DNA from 3 places in the Variovorax sp. RA8 genome. Region 3 is predicted to be linked to each of the others. Evidence: predicted binding sites of a transcription regulator. Region 3 holds the regulator's gene; each other region holds the start of a gene.

Evidence for each region. Region 3 encodes sigma-54, which starts transcription at its own class of promoters, with help from an activator protein. Its sites were predicted from a motif close to TGGCANGNAANCTGCTTT; they were not measured.
Region 1: the regulator sigma-54 is predicted to act here: its motif matches at 3,110-3,127, upstream of glnA (type I glutamate--ammonia ligase).
Region 2: the regulator sigma-54 is predicted to act here: its motif matches at 1,594-1,611, upstream of atzF (allophanate hydrolase).

The regions. Positions count from the first base shown of each region.
Region 1 covers NZ_LR594662.1:4,766,775-4,772,281, forward strand. The annotation lists gene glnL (nitrogen regulation protein NR(II)) at 1-998, opposite strand, end outside; gene E5P3_RS22435 (hypothetical protein) at 998-1,504, opposite strand; gene glnA (type I glutamate--ammonia ligase) at 1,646-3,061, opposite strand; gene E5P3_RS22445 (competence/damage-inducible protein A) at 3,211-4,011, opposite strand; gene E5P3_RS22450 (EI24 domain-containing protein) at 4,008-4,880, opposite strand; gene E5P3_RS22455 (sterol desaturase family protein) at 5,003-5,507, opposite strand, start outside.
Region 2 covers NZ_LR594662.1:437,772-443,278, forward strand. The annotation lists gene E5P3_RS02030 (MFS transporter) at 1-1,466, shown strand, start outside; gene atzF (allophanate hydrolase) at 1,640-3,358, shown strand; gene E5P3_RS02040 (ABC transporter substrate-binding protein) at 3,372-4,370, shown strand; gene E5P3_RS02045 (ABC transporter permease) at 4,373-5,209, shown strand; gene E5P3_RS02050 (ABC transporter ATP-binding protein) at 5,206-5,507, shown strand, end outside.
Region 3 covers NZ_LR594662.1:5,874,077-5,879,583, reverse strand. The annotation lists gene E5P3_RS28005 (YceI family protein) at 1-144, shown strand, start outside; gene E5P3_RS28000 (YceI family protein) at 191-820, shown strand; gene E5P3_RS27995 (phospholipase D family protein) at 891-2,495, opposite strand; gene E5P3_RS27990 (RNA polymerase factor sigma-54) at 2,498-4,087, opposite strand; gene lptB (LPS export ABC transporter ATP-binding protein) at 4,102-4,884, opposite strand; gene lptA (lipopolysaccharide transport periplasmic protein LptA) at 4,899-5,507, opposite strand, start outside.

The DNA of each region.
Region 1 (5,507 bases), 1.1 Mb from region 3:
ACGAAAGTTTGTGCCAGCGTCAATCCAAGGCCTGTTCCGCCCTCCCTGCCCGACACCAGCGGATAGAAGATGCGGTCCTTGATCGCGTCCGGCACACCCGGTCCATTGTCGATGACATGCAATTCCAGTGCCAGTCGATACCACTGCTTGTTGAATATCACCTGACGCGCGATGCGGGTCTTGAAGGTGATGCGCGCGTCGCCGGCCGCGCGCCGCTCGGCGAGCGCCTGCGCCGCGTTGTGAACGATGTTGAGCGTGGCCTGAATGAGTTGCTCGCGGTCGCCGCGAAACTCCGGAATCGATACGTCGAAGTCGCGCTCGATATGCAGGTCGCGCGGGAACTCGGCGAGGATCACCGAACGCACGCGCTCGCAGACTTCGTGGATGTTGACGTCGCCGACCACGTGCGGGCGGCGGTGCGGCGCCAGCAGGCGATCGACGAGGGTCTGCAGGCGATCGGCCTCGTGGATGATGACCTGCGTGTACTCGACCAGGTCGCGCGACTCCACCTCCATCTGCAGCAGCTGCGCCGCGCCGCGAATGCCGCCCAGCGGGTTCTTGATTTCGTGCGCGAGGTTGCGGATCAGCTCCTTGTTCGCCTGCGCCTGGTCGAGCAGGCGCTCCTCGCGGTCCTGCCGCACTTGCTGCTCGAGTGGCGACATCTCGATGATCAGCTCGCCCTTGCGATCGCCCTGCGCGAGCGTCACCTGCACGGGCATCAGCTCGTGGTTGACGCGGCGCAGGAAGGCCTCGTAGCGCAGCGTGGCGAAGTCGTTGCTGCGCGCGCCGTCGATGGCGGTGCGCAGCACCTGGGGTTCGTGGAAGCAGGCGCCGAACTGCGAGCCTTCGAGCGTACGGCGCGAGGTGCCCAGCGCGTCCTCGAGGCCAGCATTGGCGAAGAGCACCGAGCCGTCGGTGCGCACCACCGCGATCAGCGTGGAAAGGAGGTCGAAAGCCTGGAAGCGCTTGGCGGCGGCAGCGGACTTGCCGAAGGCCATCAGCGCGTGGCCGGCAGCCGGCCGATTTCCCGGCGGATGCCGGCGATGTCGCTCTCGTTACGGGCGATCTCGGCCTTCATCTCGGCCACGCGGTCGAGGTACTTCTGGTAGTTGCGGGACTCGCTGCCCTGCTTCTCGGGCTCGCCGTTGTTGTATTCCCTGAGCAGCTGGGCCTGGCGCTCCTCGGCCTTCTTGAGCTCGGACTCCAGCACCGAGCGGGCTTCGCCGTCGCGGGCGCGCTGGTCGACGCTTTCGACACGCGGGCTGCCGGCAGGGGCCCGCACGGCGCCACCGCTGCTGGGGGCGGCCGCAGCGACCGGCCGGCTTCCCTGCACCACGGTCACGTTGCCGCCTTCCATGACCTTGCAGCCGCGTTGCTGGGCCATGGCTGCGTTGTTGGTGTATTCGTTGCCGCAGCGCCAGACGCGTTCCTGCTGCGCCTGGGCCTGCATGTGAACGCCGGCCGCTGCCATGGCGGCCAGCAGGTAAACGAAAGAAGTCTTCATGATCATCGTATGAAAAGTGGGCAACCGGATGGCATTTTCATGCAATTCGATGGCGCCGCCACGGGGGGCCATCGCCCCAAGAAAAAAGGACGGCAAGCCGTCCTTTATTTCACCGAAAGGCGCCCGGGAGGGGCGATGCCCTTACAGGGAGTAGTACATGTCGAACTCGACCGGGTGCGTGGCCATGCGGAAGCGCGTGACTTCCTGCATCTTGAGGTCGATATAGGCGTCGATGTAGGCATCGGTGAACACGCCGCCCTTGGTCAGGAACGCACGGTCCTTGTCGAGGTAGTCGAGCGCCTGGTCGAGGCTGTGGCAAACGGTCGGGATCAGCGCGTCTTCTTCCGGGGGCAGGTGGTAGAGGTCCTTGCTGGCGGCCTCGCCCGGATGGATCTTGTTCTCGACGCCGTCCAGGCCGGCCATCAGCATGGCGGCGAAGCCGAGGTAGGGGTTCATCATCGGATCGGGGAAGCGCGCCTCGACGCGGCGGCCCTTCGGGTTGGCCACGAAGGGGATGCGGATGGAAGCCGAGCGGTTCTTGGCCGAGTAGGCCAGCTTGACCGGGGCTTCGAAGCCGGGCACCAGGCGCTTGTAGCTGTTGGTGCCAGGGTTGGTGATGGCGTTCAGCGCGCGGGCATGCTTGATGATGCCGCCGATGTAGTGCAGCGCGAAGTCGCTCAGGCCCGCGTAGCCGTCGCCGGCAAACAGGTTCTTGCCGTCCTTCCAGACCGACTGGTGCACATGCATGCCGGAGCCGTTGTCGCCGACGATGGGCTTGGGCATGAAGGTCGCGGTCTTGCCATAGGCGTGGGCCACGTTGTGGATCACGTACTTCTGCAGCTGGACCCAGTCGGCGCGCTGGATCAGCGTGCTGAACTTGGTGCCGAGCTCCATCTGGCCGGCGTTCGCCACTTCGTGGTGATGCACTTCGACCGGGATGCCCAGCGACTCGAGCACCAGGCACATTTCGGAGCGCATGTCCTGGAAGCTGTCGACCGGCGGGACGGGGAAGTAGCCGCCCTTGACCGCCGGGCGGTGGCCCGTGTTGCCGTGCTCGAACTCCTTGCCGGTGTTCCACGAGGCCTCTTCGGACTCGATCTTGACGAAGCAGCCGGACATGTCGTTCTGCCAGCGCACGCCGTCGAAGACGAAGAACTCGGGCTCCGGCCCGAAGAAGGCGGTGTCGCCCAGGCCGGAAGCCTTCATGTAGGCCTCGGCACGCTTGGCCAGGGAGCGCGGATCGCGCTCATAGGGCTTGCCGTCGGTGGGGTCGACCACGTCGCAGGTCAGGATCAGGGTGGTCTCTTCGAAGAAGGGGTCGATGTTGGCCGTGTTCGGATCGGGCATGAGCAGCATGTCCGAGGCCTCGATGCCCTTCCAACCGGCGATCGACGAGCCGTCGAAGGCGTGACCGTCGTTGAACTTGCCCTCGTCGAAGTGCGAGACCGGCACGGTCACGTGCTGCTCTTTACCGCGGGTGTCGGTGAATCGAAAGTCGACGAACTTGACCTCGTTTTCCTTGACGAGTTTCAGTACATCGGCGACGGTCTTAGCCATCAGGCTTCTCCTAGGATTGGTAGTGGTTGGAAATACAGCGGGGATCGAGATGCAGTTTCTGTGCCATTGTCGGGGGCATGAAGGGCCATTCAACCCCCGGCGGTGCGCCCAAAAACAGGCAAGTTGTAACCAAACTGGTGCCTGGCAAATCAACGCACCAATTCAGGGCCTAGGCGCGCATTAAAACTGTGCAAGCCCTCGCGCAGCTGCGAATAGGCCGCATCGACGCGCTGGGGGTCCCCCTTGACGCCGAGCTCGATGTGACGGCCGTACTCGGCGTGGTCGACGCTGGGCAGGCTGAAGACCTTGATGCCCGGATGCGCGCGCTCGACGGCCTCCATCAGCGGCGTGAGCGTGGCTTCCATGGTCCCGTAGACGATCACCGACTTCTCGACCGAGCGGTGGTGGCCGAACAGGTGGCCGTAGCGTTCGTCGAGCACCGACTCGATCATCGGCCAGGCCATGACGGGGAAGCCGGGGACGAAATGCACGTCAGCCACGCTGAAGCCGGGAATCTTGTTGTAGGGGTTGCGGATGATCCTGGCCCCGAGCGGGAACACGCCCATGTTGAGGCGATGGATGTTGTCGGGGCGGTCCGGCTCGTAGATGGTGCCCTGCTCGCGCGCCGTATCCTGCATGCGTTCCCGGATCAGGGCCTCGGCCTCGGGATGCAGGGCCAGCGGCACGCCCAGCGCCGCGGCCGCGCACTGGCGCGTGTGATCGTCGGGCGTGGCGCCGATGCCGCCGGTGGAGAACACGATGTCGCCCGAGGCGAAGGCGCGGCCCAGCGCAGCCGTGATGCGGGTCGGCTCATCGCCGACGTATTCGGCCCAGGCCAGTTGCAGGCCGCGGGCGGCGAGCAGCTCGATCAGTTTGGGCATGTGCTTGTCGGCGCGCTTGCCCGAGAGGATCTCGTCGCCGACGACGAGCAGGCCGATGAGACGGGTCATGGAGCACCCCATTGGGTTGCGACAGCGCGGGCGTCCGCCGCCTCGGCCGTCGTGGTGGGAAGGGCCGCTGCCGCACGCTGCGCCCGCAGCTTGGCCAGCGCATCCAGGCAGTAGTGCGAGAACCAGAGCGCGGAAAACGCGAACACCAGCGTATAGATCCAGATCGCGAGCGGCGCCAGCACCAGGAAGGCAGCGACGAAGAGCAGCCCGGACGCCCAGACGATGCTGGGCGCGGCGCCCAGGTAGCCGCACAGCACGCCGATGCCGAGCAGGGGCAGCCGGTGGGCGCGCAGCAGGGTTGCACGCTCCTCGGGGCTCGCATGCTCTGCGAGGGCGTCGAAACTCATCACGCGGTAGGTCAGCCAGCCCCAGATCAGCGGCGGCAGGATCAGCACCAGCGGCGGGATCAGCCACAGCGGCATCGAAACCACCAGCGCGAGCAGCGCCAGCACCGTCAGGCCCAGCGAGCGGAACACGCTGCCGACGAAGGAAGCGCCCTTCTTCTCCTCCAGCGCCGGGAAGCGGCGCTCGGCCACCAGTCGCGTCAGCGCCGGCGCCATCAGGCCGGAGACGACCAGCAGCGCCACCACCACGAGCAACGGCGTCGCGGCGATCACCACCACCATCGGCGCGACCACGGAGGTGACGTCGCCGGAGAACAACCGACCGATCCAGCCCCAAAAACTGGCCAGCAGCGGCCAGGCCTCGAGCGCCCCCCGGGTCCAGGCAACCGTGGCGTCCCAGTAGAAGTAACCGAGCAGCGCCGCCAGCACCACCATGAGCCCGAGCGGGAGCAGCGACAGCACGATCACCCGCGGGTGCATGCAATAGGCAACCGATCGCCAGAAGGAGTCGAGGAGGAGACGCATCGGGGGCAGAGGATAACGCCAGCGCGTGAACGCCGGCTCAGTGACCCTCGCATGAGCCGCGTGGCGCTTCGAAGGCGAACAGCACCGTCGCCGAAGGCGAAGGTGCTCCAGTGCGCCCTTGTTCAGCCGCGGCCGGCCAGGCGCTTCAGGCCCAGCCACTGCTGCGACCAGAAGCCGCGGCCGTAATCCCGCAGGCGGCCATGCGCATCGGGCTCGACCTGGTCGCGCACGCCCGTCGGGTCGTAACGCTCCTCGAAATTGACGGTGCGAAAGAGCATGTCCCACCACGGCAGCAGCACGCCGAAGTTCTGGCCACCGAGCGTGCGCGGGCCCTTCGATTCGTGGCCGATGCCGATGCTGTGGTGCACGCGATGAAAGCGCGGGCTGATCCAGAGCCGCTCGCCGAGCGCGCCGAAGCTCCAGCGCAGGTTGGCATGCTGCAGGCTCTCGCTGAGTTGCGTGAAGGCGACGATGGCGATGAACTGCCCCGGCGCCACGCCGATCAGCTGGGCCACCACGACGATGATCGAGTCGTGGATGAGGTCGTCGAGCAGGTGGTTGCGGTTGTCGCTCCACATGGTCATCTGGCGCTGCGAGTGGTGCAGCGAATGCAGCGCCCACCACCAG
Region 2 (5,507 bases), 5.4 Mb from region 3:
CGAGCTCGTGGCTGGTGACCGACCTCTCGGCCAGCCCCACGGCGGTGGCGCTGATCCAGACCGCGGCCACACTGCCGATCTTCCTGCTCGCGATCCCGGCCGGGGTGCTCTCCGACATCCTCGACCGGCGGCGCTTCCTGATCTTCGTGCAGCTGGTGCTGGCGGCCGTGAGCGGCACGCTGCTGGTGCTCTCGCACACCGGCGCGCTCACGGTCGAATACCTGGTCGCGCTGACCTTCGCCGGTGGCATAGGCGCGGCGCTGATGGGGCCAACCTGGCAATCGATCGTGCCGGAGCTGGTGCCGCGCAGCGACCTGAAGAGCGCGGTGGCGCTGAACTCGCTGGGCATCAACATCGCGCGCTCCATCGGGCCGGCCGCGGGCGGCCTGATCCTCGCGAGCTTCGGCGCCGCCGTGACCTATGGCGTCGACGTGCTCAGCTACGTGTTCGTGGTCGCGGCGCTGATCTGGTGGAAGCGCCCCGCCGCGGTGGACAGCGGCCTGTCGGAGAACTTCCTGGGTGCCTTCCGCGCCGGCCTGCGCTACACGCGTGCCAGCAAGGAGCTGCACCGTGTGCTGCTGCGCGCGGCCGTGTTCTTCGTGTTCGCCAGTGCGGTGTGGGCTTTGCTGCCACTGGTGGCGCGCCAGATGCTCGGCGGCAGTGCCGGCTTCTACGGCATCCTGCTCGGCGCCGTGGGCGCGGGCGCCATCGTCGGTGCGTTGGTCATGCCACGGCTGCGCGCACGCCTCGACGCAGACGGGCTCGTCCTGCTGGCCTCGTTGATCACTGCCGGCGTGATGGTCGTGCTGGTGTTCGGGCCGCCCAAGTGGCTGGCCGTGCTGCTGCTGTTGCTGCTGGGCCTGGGCTGGATCATTGCGCTGACCACACTCAACGGCGTGGCGCAGGCCATCTTGCCGAACTGGGTACGCGGCCGAGGGCTGGCGGTGTACCTGACCGTGTTCAACGGCGCAATGGCGGCCGGTAGCCTGGGCTGGGGCCTGGCCGCGCAGGAAGTCGGCGTGCCCTACGCGCTGGTGGCGGGTGCCGTCGGTCTGGTGACCGCTGCCTTGTTGTTCCACCGCGCCCGCCTGCCCACCGGCGAGTCGGACCTGCAGCCCTCGAACCATTGGCCCGAGCCGCTGGTGGCCGAGCCCATCGCGCACGACCGCGGCCCGGTGATGGTGCAGGTCGAATACCGCATCCGCAAGGAAGACCGCCCGGCGTTTCTCGACGCGATGAGGCGGCTGTCGCTGGAGCGCCGCCGCGACGGCGCATACGCCTGGGGCGTGACCGAGGACACCACCGACCCGGAGCGCGTCATGGAGTGGTTCCTCGTCGAATCCTGGGCCGAGCACCTGCGCCAGCACCACCGCGTATCGCATGCCGATGCCGAACTGCAGAACGAAGCCGCCCGTTTCCACATCGGGCCCCAGAAGCCCGTGGTGCATCACTTTCTTTCCATTTGATTCTTGCGGCCCCGAGCTGATCGAGAAGCTCGACGTGCCCTGATTGTTCGCCGGACGCGGTCATGGGTGTACCTCACCCGTCGGCGCGGTACACATCCGTCGGGGCATCCCGCATCCAGTGAGCCATTGGCACGCACCTTGCGTCTCGTCTTGTACACAAGACAGGATGCTTGATGATGGTGCATGAAACAGCCTCTCGTCGCAGCGGGACGCCGGAGCAAGCTGGGGGAGCGGCAGCCGCGCAGGCCTGGATCGCGCGGATCGATCCGCCGCTGCCCGGCGCGGCGCATGGCCCGCTCGCCGGGCTGCGCTTCGCGGCGAAGGACAACATCGATGTCGCCGGCGTGCCCACCACCGCCGCCTGCCCCGCTTTCGCGCGCACGCCGGCGGCCCACGCGCATGTGGTGCAGCGGCTGCTCGATGCCGGTGCAAGCCTGGCCGGCAAGACCAACCTCGACCAGTTCGCCTGCGGCCTCAACGGCACGCGCTCGCCCTACGGGGCGGTGCCCAACAGCTTCGACGCGCGCTATGTGAGCGGCGGGTCGAGCTCGGGCTCTGCCTGTGCGGTCGCGGCCGGCGAGGTGGACTTCGCCCTGGGGACGGACACCGCGGGGTCGGGGCGGGTGCCGGCCGGGCTCAACAACATCGTCGGCCTCAAGCCCTCGCGCGGCCTGATCAGCGCGCGCGGCGTGGTGCCGGCGGCGCAGAGCGTGGATTGCGTGTCGATCTTCGCGCCGACCGTGGGCCTGGCGGTGCGCGTGCTGCAGGCGGCGATGGGCTTCGACGCCGAAGACCCCTACGCGCGCCGGCTCGCGCTCGCCACGCAGCCGCTGCCTGCGCGCTTTCGCTTCGGCGTGCCGCGCGCGCCGCGCTTCTTCGGCGACACGCTGTCGGCCGCCGCCTTCGAGCGCGCGCTCGCGCAGATGCAAGCGCTGGGCGGCACGCCCGTCGCCATCGACTACGCGCCGCTGGCCGATGCCGCCGCGCTGCTCTACGACAGCGCGCTGGTGGCCGAGCGCTATGCCGCCGTGCGCAGTTTCTTCGACGTCAACGAGGACCAGGTCGTCGAGCCGGTGCGCGGCATCCTGGCCGCCGGCCGGCGCTACAGCGCGGCCGATTTCGTCGACGCCCGCACGCGGCTGCAAGCGCTGGGTCAGCGCGCAGCCGCGATGTGGGAAGACATCGACCTGCTCCTCGTGCCCACCGCGCCCGCCCACTACACCATCGAGGCGATGCGCGCGGCGCCGGTCGTGCTCAACCGCAACCTCGGCGAATACACCAACTTCGTCAACCTGCTCGACTACGCGGCGCTCTCGGTGCCTGCGAACCTGCGCGACGACGGACTGCCCTTCGGCATCACCCTGATCGGGCCCTGCGGCAGCGACCTGCAACTGGCGGAACTGGGGCAGCGCTTCCATCACGCCACGGGCCTGGCGCAAGGCGCCACCAGCCGGCCGCTGCCTGCGCCCGAGGCGCTGCCGATGGCGCCGCCGGAGCCCCTGGTGAAGCTCGCGGTCGTCGGCGCCCATCTCTCGGGCATGCCCCTGAACGCCCAGCTCACCGAGCGCGGCGCCACGCTGGTGGCGCAGACCTCGACCGCGCCGCAGTACCGGCTCTATGCGCTGCCCGGCACGGTGCCGCCCAAGCCCGGCCTGGTGCGCGTGGCGCCGGGACAGGGCGCGGCAATCGCCGTCGAGGTGTGGCAGATGCCGCTCGCGCACTACGGCAGCTTCGTCGCGCTGATCCCCGCGCCGCTGGGCATCGGCACGCTCGCGCTGGCCGACGGCAGCAGCGTGCAGGGCTTCCTGTGCGAAGGGCTGGCGCTCGAGGGCGCCGAGGACATCACGCATCTGGGCGGCTGGCGCCGCTACATCGAATCCCGCCAAGCTTGACAAGGAGTTCCCCATGAGCGCATCCCGACAGATCCCCGGTACTTCGCGCCGACGCGTGCTGCAAGCCGGCGCAGCAGGCATCGCGGCGCTGGCCGCGCCGGCCGTGCTCGCCCAGGCCGCGCCCAAGATCCGCATCGGCTTCTGGCCCGTGGCGGCCGGCCTGCCCTTCTTCGCGGCGGTCGACCGCGGCTACTTCAAGGAGGCCGGGCTCGATGTGGAGCCGCTCAAGTTCGCCGGCGCGCAGCAGGTGATGGAGGCCATGCTCGCGGGCCGCTCCGACGGCAGCTCCAACGGCACCGGCTCCGCCAACCTGGCGATCGGCGAGATCGCGCAGCCGGGGCTCTTCAAGATCTTCTGCACCAACCCGAGCAACGCCAGGTACGTGCTCGACGAGTTCATCGTCGCCAAGGACAGCCCGGTCAAGAGCATGGCCGAGCTCAAGGGCAAGAAGGTGGCCTCGGGCCCGGGCATCCAGAACGTGACCCTGTGCAAGACGATGCTGGAGCGCGCCGGCGCCACCGGCGCCGCGGTCTCCGAACTGCCGATCGGCCAGCACGTGGCCGCGCTGGTGGCAGGGCAGGTCGATGCCTGCTACACGCTCGAGCCCACGGGCACCGTGGGCCGCATGAACGGCACCACCCGCGTGCTGGAGGCCGGCGTGGTCGCGAAATACATCCTGGGCGATCCGATGGCGCCGTGGCACGGCGGTGCCGCGAGTCTCACGAGCGAGTTCATCAAGAAGAACCCCGAGGCGGCGAAGAAATTCATCGCCGCCTATGCGCGCGGCATCGAGCTGGTGCGCACCAGGCCCGATGAGGCGCGCACGCACATGAAGGGCTACACCGCCATCGAGGGCGCGCTGACCGCCGAGGTGCCGCTGGCCTCGTACATGCTCTACAACGAGTTCAAGCCCACCGACCTGGCCCACTTCCAGAAGTTCTACGACCTGTTCACCGAGAAGGGCATCTTCGAGAAGAAGGTGTCGGTCGACGGGTTGATTTATCGGGGCTGACCATGGCCGACGCGAACTCCACTCCCGCCGCGGGCGCGCCCTGGTCGCCGCCCGCCGCCGGCGCCGCGCCGGCGGCAGCGAAGAAGTTCTCCTGGGCGCCGTGGCTGCCGGCGATCGGCCCGGTGGTGCTCTTCATCCTCTGGGACCTGGTGGTTCGCCTGGGCTTCATCAAGCCCATCCTGCTGCCCACCCCGGCCGACACGCTCGCTGCGCTGATCACCGGGCTGGCGGGCGGGCCCCTGCTGCTGGATTTCGCGGTCACCGTGTGGCGCACGCTGCAGGCCTTCCTGATCGCCGCGGCCATCGGCGTGCCCCTGGGCGTGCTGCTGGGCAGCAACGAGAAGGCCTACCGCAGCGTGGAGTTCCTGATCGACTTCTTCCGCTCCACGCCCTCGTCGGCGCTGATCCCGCTGTTCCTGCTGATCTTCGGCGTGTCGGACATCAACAAGGTCGCGATCGCGGCCTTCGGAGCGCTGCTGATCGTGGTCTTCAACAGTGCCTACGGCGTGATCAACGCGCGCAAGCAGCGCGTGATGGCTGCGCGTGTGATGGGTGCCTCGCGCTGGCAGATCTTCAAGGACGTGCTGGTGTGGGAAAGCCTGCAGCCCTCTTTCGTCGGCCTGCGCTCCGCGGTCTCGATGGCGCTGGTGATCGTGATCGTTGCCGAGATGTTCATCGGCTCGGACAACGGCCTGGGGCATCGCATCATCGATGCGCAGCAGGTGCTCAACGTCAAGAGCATGTATGCGGCCATCCTGGCCGCCGGGGCACTGGGCTATGCGCTCAACATCCTCTTCCTGCTGGCCGAGCGCCGCATCGTGCACTGGAGCGGACGATGAGGGCCGCCGCCGACACGGTGATCAACGGCCCGGTCTACGCCGACGTGCCGAAGCCGGTCTTCCAGCCCGGCCCGGCCGGCACCCACATCACCATCCGCGGGCTGACCAAGTACTTTGCCGGGTGGCCGCTGTACGAGGACTTCGACCTCGACATTCCCAAGAGCCGGATCGTGTCGGTCTTCGGCCCCAACGGCTGCGGCAAGTCCACGCTGATCAACATGATCGCGGGCCTGATCCCGATCGACTCGGGCGAGATCCTGTTCGACGGCAAGTCGCTGAAGGACACCAAGATCGGCTA
Region 3 (5,507 bases):
GATCGCTCCACCGCCGCCGGAAGCTTTACGATCCAGCGCCTCGCCTTCAAGGTCGGCGAGGGCGAATGGGCTGACACCGCGATGATCGGCGACGAAGTGCAGGTGCGCTTTAAGCTCGTCCTGACAGGCCTGCGTCCACTCTGACTTTGCCATGCACGCATCCACCGCCACGCCCAAGCCCGCCATGAAGATGATCAAGTCCGTTGTTGCCGCCGCACTGCTGGCTGCCGCCTCCCTGGCCGCCGCGCAGACCGCGCCGGAAATGGCCGCGCAGCCCGCCGGCGGACCGGTCAAGGGCGCGAGCTATGTGGTCGACCCCACGCACACCTTCGTGATGTACGAGATGGGCCACTACGGCACCACCACCAACCGCGGCCGCTTCAGCACGAAGGACGGCACCATCAAGATCGACGGCACGGGCAAGGGCGGCAAGATCGACATCACGATGGACATCGGCTCCATCAACACCGGCGTCGACCTGCTCAACCGCCATGTGCTGAGCAAGGATTTCTTCAACGTCGCCGAGTTTCCGGTGGCCCGTTTCGTGGCCGAGAAGATCGACTTCAGCGGCGACAAGGTGACCGAGGTCGACGGCTCGCTCACGATGATGGGCCAGACCCGGCCGGTCAAGCTCAAGGCCAACCGCTTCGGCTGCTACCTGAGCCCGCTCATCAAGCGCCAGGTCTGCGGCGGCGACTTCGAGACGACGGTGGAGCGCAGCAGCTGGGGCATCACCTGGGGCATCCCCTTCGGGTTCGAGGACAAGGTGCGGCTGCTGGTGCAGGTGGAGGCGGTGAACATCACGGGCGGGCCGGGCTGAGTCCGAAGCCGGCTGGTTGGAAAGCGGAACTTCCCGAACTGGTCACAGGTTGTGGCCACCTCGGCCTTCTCTACAGCAAACTCTCCGGCGCCAGCGGCGCCAGGATCTCCAGCATCACGCGGTCCCAGAGGGTGGAGTCGGGCTCGCTGGTCAGCACCTGCTCGACGCCGGCCTCCTCGCTGACCCATTCGATGCGCTCGGTGCCCGGCGCGAAGCGCACCTTGTAGGCGCCCTGCTGCTTGAGCACCTCGATCAGCTTGAGCACCTGCTGCGCCATCTGGGGGCTGAAGATGATCAGCCCGATCTCGGTGTTGTGCATGTCGGAGCGCGGATCGAAGTTCATCGAGCCGACGAACAGCGTGCGTCCGTCGATCACCGCCGACTTGGCATGCAGGCGCCCGATCTGCGTGCCGAAGAGGCCGAGGCGCACGCTGCGCCGGGTGCGCTGGGAGCTGAGTTCGTAGATCTCGGCGCCGAGCCTGAGCATGTCTTCGCGGTAACGGCGGTAGCCGGTGTGCACCACCGGCTCGTCGGTGGCGGCCAGCGAGTTGGTGACCACGCTGATCTTCATGCCGCGCCGGCGCACCTCGCGCATCGCCTCCAGCCCGCCCTTGCCGGGGATCAGGTAGGGCGAGACGATGGTCACGTCGGAGCGCCCACGGCGGATCTGCTCGATCACGTTGTAGCGCACGCTGTCGACGTCCAGCAGCGGGATGCCGCCATAGGTCACCTGCCTGCCGATCACCCGGTCGGGCGAATCGGCGTAGGCCTCTGCCCGGGTCCAGATCAGGTCCAGCCTGCCGGCCTTGATGTCCTCCACGAGGGGGCTGTAGCCCAGCACGTCGTTGGGTGCGGGCGGGCGCGGGGGTGGCGTGGTCTGCGGACCGCTCAGCGCCTCGAAGCGGCGCTGGCGTTCCTCGCGCGGCACGGAGGATGCCACCACGGTCTCAATGGGGCGCACGTACTCGCTGTTCCAGTATTGGTCGAACAGGCTGGCCAGCCGCGGGATGAGCGCCCCGGCGACGAAGGTGTCGAGGTCGATGAAATTGGCGCCCGCCGTCTGCGTGAAGTACTCGTTGCCGATGTTGCGCCCGCCGGCCACCGCCATCGCGCCGTCGGCGATGAAGAGCTTGTTGTGCATGCGCCGGTTCACGCGGCTGAAGTCGAACAGTGACGCGGAGAAGCGCCCGAGCATGCTGCCGCGCCCGGCCGGGAAGGGATTGAACAGGCGCAGCTCCAGGTTGGGCGTGGCGGCCAGCGCCAGCAGCAGATCGTCCTCGCCCGAGGTGTAGAGATCGTCCATCAGCAGGCGCACGCGCACGCCGCGCAGGGCGGCGTCGCGCAGCGTGCGCAGCAGGTAGCGGCCGGTCTCGTCGTTGTGGATCTGGTAGTACTGCACGTCCAGCGTGCGCTGGGCCCGGCGCGCCAGCTCGAGCCGGGTGTCGAGCGCGAAATCGCCGCCGGGCATCAGGCGGAAGCCGCTCAGGTCGGGGTCGGGCTGCGAGCTTTTCGCGATGCGGCCCAGCGCAGTGTCAGGAGACAGCGGCACCGCCCTGGAGGGCGTGCGCTCGAACTCGGCAGGCAGCACGGCACAGCCGCTGGCCAGGAAGAGTAGCGCCCCCAATGCCAAGCCCAGGCGCACCCACTGCGGCCAGCGGCTCCGGCGCGCGCGCATCGCTACAAGGCCTTGCGCAGGTTGGCAGGCGCGATGCGCAGCGCCTCGCGGTACTTGGCCACCGTGCGGCGCGCGCACTCGATGCCCTGCTCCTTGAGCATCTCGGAAACCTGGCTGTCCGACAGCGGCTTCTTCACGTCCTCGGCGCTCACGAACTGCTTGATCAGGGCGCGCACCGCGGTGCTGGAGGCGTTGCCGCCGGTCTCGGTGCCCAGCGCCGAGCCGAAGAAGTACTTGAGCTCGACCGTGCCGTAGGGCGTGGACATGTACTTGGCAGTGGTCACGCGGCTGATGGTGGATTCGTGCAGGCCCAGCTCGTCGGCGATCTCGCGCAGCACCAGCGGGCGCATGGCGAGCTCGCCGTGGACGAAGTAGTTCTTCTGCCGCTCCACGATCGCGTTCGACACGCGCAGGATGGTGTCGAAGCGCTGCTGGATGTTCTTGATGAACCAGCGCGCCTCCTGCAGCCGCTGCGACAGCGCCTGGCTGCCCTCACCCTTGTGCGCCTTCAGCGCGCCGGCGTAGATGTCGTGCACGCGCAGCCGCGGCATCACCTCGGGGTTGAGCATGACGCGGAACCTGGCGCTGGTGCCGTGGCCCACGCGCGTGACGATCACGTCGGGGATGACGATGTTGCGCTCGACGTTGGCGAAGCGGCGTCCGGGCTTGGGCTCCAGCCGCGCGATAAGCTGCAGGGCGGCGCGCACTTCCTCCTCGTTGCTGCGGGTGAGCGTGGCCAGGCGCTTGAAGTCGCGCTTGGCGAGCAGCTCCATCGGCTGCTTGCAGATTGCGATCGCGGTCCGGCGCACCTGCTTCTCGTCCTCGGTGTCGTCCTCTTCCTGCTGCGCGCGCAGCTGGATGGCGAGGCACTCGGCCAGGCTGCGGGCACCGACGCCGACCGGCTCCAGGTTCTGCAGCAGGCCGAGCGCGACCTGGAAGTGGTGCACCAGCTCGTCGAACTGTTCGTTGTCGTCGCCGGCCAGGCCGGAGGCCAGGGCCGGCAGCGAGTCCTCGAGGTAGCCGTCGTCGTTGAGCGACTCGATCAGGAAGCGCAGCGCGGCGCGGTCGTTCTCCTCCAGGCGCAGGCTCAGTGCCTGGCGATGCAGGAAGGACTGCAGCGACTCCTGGCTGCTGGCGAGTTCGGTCGCATCGGGGCGCTCGTTGTCGCCGGTGCCGCTGTTGCGCGCGGGCGCGTCGCCGCCCCATTCGCTGTCGTCCGGCGCGAGGTCGACCGTGCCGTCGCCTTCCCAGTCGGGCTCGCTCTCCGGGCCTTCGGCGGCCGCGGCTGTCTCGCTGTCGGCGGGGGAGGCCGGCGCACTGTCGGCGGACGCCGCAGCGGGGGTCGCGACGAACTCGGACTCGCTGTCGACCTGGCGGTCATCGTCGCGCACCGGCGCGTCGGCCGAGTCGAGCCCGAACTCTTCGCGCGGCGCCTCGTCGGCCGTGCGCTCCAGGAAAGGGTTCTCGTCGAGCATCTGCTCGACTTCCTGGCTCAACTCGAGCGTCGACAGCTGCAGCAGCCGGATCGACTGCTGCAATTGCGGCGTCAGCGCGAGGTGCTGCGAGACGCGCAGCGAGAGCCCTTGCTTCATTGAATGACAAGCCCTTACATCCGGAAGTGCTCGCCGAGGTAGACGCGCCGCACCTCGGCGTTGTCGACGATCTCCGATGGCGTGCCTTGTGCCAGCACATGCCCGTCGCTGATGATGAAGGCGTGATCGCAGATGCCCAGCGTCTCACGCACGTTGTGGTCCGTGATGAGAACGCCGATGCCGCGCTCCTTCAGGAAGTTGATGATCCGCTGGATCTCGATCACCGCGATCGGATCGATGCCGGCGAAGGGCTCGTCCAGCAGGATGAAGCGCGGCTGGGTGGCCAGCGCGCGCGCGATTTCGACGCGGCGGCGCTCGCCGCCCGACAGCGCCAGCGCAGGAGAATCGCGCAGGTGGTCCACGCGCAGGTCGTGCAGCAGCTCGCTCAGGCGTTCCTCGATGCGCTGCTTCGACAGCGGCAGCGGCCGGCCGTCGCCGTTCGGCTCGCGCTGCAGTTCGAGCACCGCGCGCACGTTCTCCTCGACCGTCAACTTGCGGAAGATCGAGGCCTCCTGCGGCAGGTAGCTCAAGCCCATGCGGGAGCGGCGGTGGATCGGCATGTGCGCGATCGGCACTCCGTCGATGCTGATCTCGCCCGCGTCCGCACGCACCAGGCCGACGATCATGTAGAAAGAGGTGGTCTTGCCGGCGCCGTTGGGACCCAGCAGGCCGACCACCTCGCCCTTGTCGACGCCCAGCGAGACGTCCTTGACGACCTTGCGGCTGCCGTAGGTCTTCTGCAGGCCGCGCGCCTCGAGGCGGCTGCCCGTCGCTTCGCCGGGGCCATGGGGGGCCATATCGGGGTCCGCCCTCACTTGCGTTCTTCCCCGCCGAGGGTGGTGGTCGAGCGCAGGCCGCTGCCGCTCGCCGGTGCTGCGGCAGGCGCCGCGGGCGGCCGGGTGCCGGGAGCCGGCGCCGAGGCGGCCGGCTTGGGCGTGAGGATGGCCCGCACGCGGCCGCCCTGCGCCGCGACGCCCGCATTGGGCGGCAGCGAGGAGCCGTTGACGGTGAAGGTGTCGTTGCTCTGGTCGTAGACGATCAGCGGCCCGCTGCTCTCGTCGTTGACGGTGGCGCCGTAGAGGCGGCGCATCACGGCGCGCCGGATGAATTTCACGTTGTCGGCACGGCTGTCGTACTCGATCACCTCCGATTCGCCCTCGATCCACTCGTCGGTGCCGGCGTCGCGCTTCTGCTTGTAATAGGCCAGCTTGCCGGGCGCTGCCGTGACCACGCCGTACTGGTAGCCCTCCGGGTCCTGCCGCACGTCGATGCGGGCGCCGCGGATGATGATCGTCCCCTTGGTCACCACCACGTTGCCGGTGAAGACGCTGGTCTGCTTGAGGTCGTCATAGCGCATCGCGTCGGCCTCGATGTTCATCGGCTTGGTGCGGTCGGCCTTCTCGGCCTGCGCCAGCGGGAA